One region of the Geobacillus sp. WSUCF1 genome, then DNA from elsewhere that is predicted to be linked to it. Evidence: predicted binding sites of a transcription regulator. Region 1 holds the regulator's gene; the other holds the start of a gene.
What was found. The regulator Rex, encoded in region 1, represses fermentation and respiration genes when NADH is low (regulators of the CRP and FNR family bind a similar motif). The targets are predictions, from matches to a motif close to TTGTGAAATATTTCACAA.
Positions count from the first base shown of each region.

Region 1 (3,131 bases):
GCCCGGCCTTGCTCGCTTTCCTCTCAATGTTTTTCGTCCCGCCTCACTCATTGCCTTCCTCCTCGGCTGCTCGCTGCGCTTTCCGATAGCCGATGCGCGCCACCCAAATGCTTCCTTCATACAAAATGGTGAGCGGAATCATGACGATCACTTGCGACAGCACATCCGGCGGCGTAATGACCGCCGCTAAAATAAGCAGCGCCAAATACGCATACTTGCGGATGCGAACAAGAAGCTGCGGCGTAATAAGCCTAAGCGGGTGAAAAACAACACGACGATCGGCAGCTGAAACACGATGCCAAACGGCAGCACGAGCTGAAGCAAAAACTGAAAATATTCATTAATGCCGATCATTTGTTGAACCCCTAGTTGGTCAGCCAGCTGGCTCATAAATCGAACGACAAACGGAAACAAGACGAAATAAGCGAAGCTGACGCCTGCTAAAAAAAGAACGATCGACGCCGGGATATAGCTTAACGTCACTTTCCGCTCTTTTTCATACAGACCGGGGCTGACAAACGCCCAAATTTGATACAACAGCACCGGAGCCGACAGTACAGCCGCGATGACAAAGGCAAACTGAAAATACACTTTAATCGGATCGGTGAGGCGGAAGGCGTTCATGGTCAAATGCTTCGCCTCGGCCGTTCGCTGCAAATACAAAATGACATCATCGACAAAAAAGAAACTAACGACAAGCGCCGCAGCAAAAAAGATGAGCACGATGATGAGCCGTTTTCGCAGTTCACCCAGATGCTCATACACCGACATTTCTTTGTCATTCATTGTTTCCCCATCCTGCCTTGTCATCGGTCGGTTTTCGTTTCTTCGTCATCAGCGAGCCCTTTTGTGGCGTCTTTAAACTCGCGAAGCGACTGGCCGAACGACCGCCCCAACTCCGGCAGCTTTTTCGTGCCAAACAGCAACAAAATCACAGCAACGAGCAACAAATATTTCATGTGTTGTTCTCTCCTTTTTACGATGGCGATGGATAGTTTTTCAAAAAATAGACGAGCGACTGCAGCTCAATGGCTAAATCGATATGATGGACGCGAATATGGTTCGGCACGTTCAACCGCGCCGGAGTAAAGTTTAAAATGCCTTTAATTCCTTGCGCGACAAGGCGGTCGGTCAGCGCTTGAGCCGCGGCGGCCGGCACGGTTAAAATGGCGACCGGGATGTTTTCGTGAAGCCGCTCCTCCAACTCATCGAGATGATAGACCGGCACCCCGCCGACTGTCGTCCCTACTTTCCGCTCATCGACATCAAACGCCATCACGATTTTCGTATTGTTGTTTTTCGAAAAATTATAGTTTAAAAAGGCGGTGCCTAAATTGCCGACGCCAAACAAGGCGACTTCGGTCACCTCATCCTCTTCAAGCGTCCGGCGGAAAAACGACAACAAATAATTGACATTATACCCGTATCCCTTTTTGCCAAGCGCGCCAAAATAGGAGAAATCACGGCGGATCGTCGCCGGATCGACTTTCACCGCCTCGCTCAACTCGGCAGAGGAGACGCGTTGCTTGCCGGAAGCGTGCAAGTTTTTCAAAAACCGATAGTAAAGCGGCAGCCGTTTGGCGGTTGCCTGCGGAATTTTCGGTTGTTCGTTGCTCATGATCTCATCCCCTAGCTAATCGGTTTTCCGTCGGTAATGGCCAGACTTCCCGCCCGTTTTTTCGACCAAATACGTCGGACCGATGACCATTCCTTTATCAAGCGCCTTGCACATATCGTACACTGTCAACGCACAGACCGAAGCGGCCGTCAGCGCTTCCATTTCCACTCCTGTGCTCCCTTTCGTTTTCACCGTTGCCGTGATGACGAGCTTATGCGCTTCTCCATCGTTTTCCCAAGCAAAAGCAATGTCCACACCCTTTAACATAAGCGGGTGACACATTGGAATAAGGTCAGCTGTCTTCTTCGCCGCCATCACCCCCGCCACTTGAGCGACGGCGAGCACATCCCCTTTCTCGATCGCATTGCTCGTCATTTTTTCGTAAATTTCCCGGCTGACAGTCACGCTCGTTTGCGCCACAGCCACTCGCACAGTATCTTCTTTGTGCGTAATATCAACCATTTTCGCGCGCCCTTGTTCATTGAAATGAGTGAACGATGACAATACAATCTCCTCCATTTATACACTATACACGATTTTTCATCATTCGTCTTTGACCGTTTTCGCGACTTGCGTTAAACTATTCGCGAGGTGACGGACATGATCATTTTGCAAGTGCACGGGCTCACGAAATATTTCGGCGCTGACCTTATTTTATCGAATATAAAACTAGAAATACAGTCCCGCGACCGAATCGCCCTTGTCGGCCGCAACGGAGCGGGAAAATCGACATTGTTGAAAATCATCGCCGGTGAACTCTCTTTCGACAGCGGCAAAATCATCAAACCAAACCATATCAAAATCGGCTATTTGGCGCAAAACAGCGGGCTCGACTCGCCGCGTTCCATTTGGGACGAAATGCTTGAGGTATTCACCCCGCTTCTAGGACTCGAAAAACAGCTCGCCGAACTCAGCATGCAACTCGGCGACCCGGACGTACTCGCCGATCCCGCTCGCTATGAAAAAACGCTGAAAATGTATGACGAGCTGCAAGAACAATACAAAGAACAAGGCGGCTACCAATACGAAGCCGACATCCGCTCCGTTTTGCACGGGCTGCAGTTTTCCTCATATGATTATAAAACTACGCCGGTCTCGTCGTTAAGCGGCGGACAGCGGACGCGGCTTGCCCTTGGGAAATTGCTGTTGTCCAAGCCGGATTTATTGATTTTGGACGAGCCGACGAACCATTTGGATCTTGAGACGCTTGCCTGGCTGGAGCAGTACTTGCAAGCCTATCCCGGTGCCGTCCTGGTTGTTTCCCACGACCGCTACTTTTTAGACAAAATCGTCACCGACGTATACGAACTGTCGAATGCCACGCTCAAACACTATGCCGGCAACTACAGCCGCTATTTGGAGTTGCGGGCCGAGCAATACGAACAAGAGTTAAGACGGTACGAGAAACAGCAAGAAGAAATCGCCCGACTCCAAGACTTCATCCAGCGCAACATCGCACGTGCCTCGACGGCCAAACGGGCGCAAAGCCGGCGAAAGCAACTGGAAAAAATAG
Region 1 covers NZ_ATCO01000068.1:14,488-17,618, forward strand. Annotated here, with positions in the region: partial or broken gene tatC (twin-arginine translocase subunit TatC) at 44-810, opposite strand; gene tatA (twin-arginine translocase TatA/TatE family subunit) at 807-959, opposite strand; gene I656_RS08855 (redox-sensing transcriptional repressor Rex) at 977-1,618, opposite strand; gene moaC (cyclic pyranopterin monophosphate synthase MoaC) at 1,634-2,122, opposite strand; partial or broken gene I656_RS08845 (ABC-F family ATP-binding cassette domain-containing protein) at 2,219-3,131, shown strand, end outside.

Region 2 (3,131 bases), on a different contig from region 1:
TGTTTTATCATTTTTTGGTCAACGGCTACCTTCAAGTTTCGTTTTATGTCCTATTTGTGTTTCTGATCTCTTGGCTGAGCAAAGAAACATTTTATAGTTTCGTAGGGATCGCTATACTTTCATTTTTTATGTTCCCGGGTTTTAATAACTGGGGGATTATTCCATCTGGATTGAATAGCATGGCGTATTTATTGACAAATGATTCGATTTACCGCATCAGCACCGTTCTATTCTTATGGAATGTTTTCGCCATTGTTTTCTTGCTGTATGTCTTTTCCAAACAAGATCTCGATTTCTAAAAAGGAGTGAGTAAGTTGCCGCATATCCTGTTAGATCAAGTCAGTAAATCATTTAAAGGAGCAACGATTTTTGAAAACGTGAATTTTGCAGTGGAAAAGGGGAAAATTTATGGAATTATTGGTCCTAACGGTTCAGGAAAGTCTGTCTTATTCAAACTCATATGTGGATTTCTATTCCCTAATCACGGTAGGGTGATCGTGGACGGGGAAGAGTTGGGGGTCAATAAACGATTTCCCAGTGATTTTGGAATTATCATTGATCGGCCTGGATATATAGCGGGAAAGACAGGGTTTGATAATCTAAAAGCATTGGCTCTCATTCGAAACAAAATCAGTGATGACAAAATAAAGCAAACGATGAGGTTGGTCGGTTTAGATCCAGAATCGACGCAAAAGGTCAAACATTACTCACTTGGAATGAAACAAAAGCTTGCTATTGCTCAAGCCATTATGGAGGATCAACAAACGCTTATTTTAGATGAACCATTCAATGCTTTAGATGCTGACAGCGTTGAAAATATCCGAAACTTGCTTCGGAAATTCAAGGAAGAAGGGAGGACGATTTTGCTCACTAGCCATAATCAAGAGGATATTGATGTTCTTTGTGATGAAGTGTACAGAATCAATCGTTTCAGACTTGAAAAAGTAAAAAAGTAGAACGCGATGTTATAAGCTCACATTCATATATAAATTGAAATAAAGGTCTCCTCCATTTTGGCTGACCACAGTTTCGGAGTTTCAGTTGAGCTAATCGAAAGATAAGATGGAATTAGCGTTGAGGTCTAAATGTGATCCATATCACATAACGCGCCTGAATGTTGCGGTACAATGGAGGCCAAGGAGGGGGCCGCAATGCGCGATTTTAATGAAAATCCGTTTATTGTGATTTGGGAATTGACGAGAGCTTGTCAACTCAAGTGCCTTCATTGCCGCGCCGAAGCGCAATACCATCGCGATCCGCGCGAGTTGACGTTTGAGGAAGGGAAAAAACTGATCGATGAGATTTACGAGATGGATCAGCCGATGCTCGTCTTTACGGGCGGCGATCCGCTCATGCGCCCGGATGTGTACGATTTAGCGAAATATGCGATCGATAAAGGATTGCGCGTGTCCATGACGCCGAGCGCGACGCCGAACGTGACGAAAGAGGCGATCCGCAAAGCAAAAGAGGTCGGCCTGTCGCGCTGGGCGTTTAGCCTTGACGGGCCAAACGCCGAGATTCACGACCATTTCCGCGGCGTGAGCGGCTCGTTTGATTTGACGATCCGTGCGATTCACTACTTGCATGAGCTCGACATTCCCGTGCAAATCAACACCGTCATTTCGCGATACAACGTTCATGTGCTTGACGAGATGGCGGCGTTGGTGGAGAAGCTGAAATGCGTCCTTTGGAGCGTCTTTTTCCTTGTGCCGACAGGCAGGGGAAAAGAGGAGGATATGATTTCCCCCATCGAGCATGAGCGGGTGTTCCGCTGGCTGTATGAGACGAGCAAGCGCGTCCCGTTTGACATCAAAACAACGGCGGGTCAGCATTACCGCCGCGTCGTGCTGCAGGCGAAAATGCGTGAAGGAAAAGCGGCAAAAGGCGGCATCCGTTACGAAGACGTGTTGAACAAAGGCTTAACCGGACAAGTCGACGGGCTCGGCCGCGCGCCGAAAGGAGTAAACGACGGCAACGGCTTTGTTTTTATCTCCCATATCGGCGATGTCTACCCAAGCGGGCTGCTGCCGGTGAAGGCAGGGAACGTCCGGGAAACGCCGCTGGCGGACATTTACCGACACTCGCCGATTTTCCAAGACTTGCGCAATCCGGACAAATACAAAGGAAAATGCGGCGTCTGCGAGTTCCGATATGTGTGCGGCGGCTCACGCTCGCGGGCGTACGCGGTGACGGGAGACTATTTGGAAAGCGAGCCGTATTGTGTTTACATTCCAAAGGCGCTGCGGACAAAAGAGCGAAGCCAACGGTAAGAGAGCGGTGAAAAACGGCCGCTTAAAATGACGGCGCTGCGGCGTTCGTGAGACGGTTGCCCGGGCGCATGCGGCGGACGTTGGTGATGTGTCCAAAACATACGGGGAAGGAGCAGGCGCCCTTCCCCGTTTTTATCATCCTGAACCGAGAAGATCCCCCACTTCCACGCGTGAGCGTAAGTGGGGGATGAATCGGGATTTGCCGTCACTCTTCCTCTTGCTTCCACAGAACAGAAGGGGTAAAGAAACGTGGGACGCACGGGGATGGCTTGGTGGACAGCCTGCTGTGGGGCGGGTGTTCCCAAGAATCTCCCACCTCAAAGCTCAAGCGTAGGTGGGAGAGCGTTCAATGTTGAAATATCATTCGTGGTCCAAATCGACAATAAATGTCTCCGGCCCGGTCGGCGCCGCGCTTCCTCCCTTTGGTTCGAGGCTCGCTTTAATTTGCTTGAACTGTTTGACATCCTCGCCGGTGATCAAAATGCGCGCCGCTCCGTGGCGGATCGTCAACAGCTCCCCTTTGACCTCGTTGTTGGTGTAAATGATCCACAATTGATAATCGCGAGTCGCAAACGGCGGCAACCCTTCAATTTCCATCAGCATTTCCTTCGTATCGTTATTGAGCCAAATCGTGCCGTCCATCTGTTGAAAAAGCGCCGATGGTTCAATCGGAATTTGTTTCGTTTTGGGATTACGGATGATTCGCTCAATTGGAATGTCGGTATGTTGTTTGACAATCTGGTATCGATATGGCTCATCCGATCCGCCATGGGAAGCGGTCGGCCCGTCGTTCGAAGCGGAAAGGCACAAGGCGAAAAGGAAGACGGCCAAAGCGGCGCCGATCCATCCCGAAGCGATGCG
Region 2 covers NZ_ATCO01000002.1:9,913-13,043, reverse strand. Annotated here, with positions in the region: gene I656_RS14405 (hypothetical protein) at 1-299, shown strand, start outside; gene I656_RS14410 (ABC transporter ATP-binding protein) at 315-956, shown strand; gene I656_RS14415 (TIGR04053 family radical SAM/SPASM domain-containing protein) at 1,152-2,270, shown strand; gene I656_RS14420 (anti-sigma factor) at 2,631-3,131, opposite strand, start outside.
Region 2: a site for Rex is predicted at 1,086-1,103, ahead of I656_RS14415 (TIGR04053 family radical SAM/SPASM domain-containing protein). Genes of this name have one in related genera too.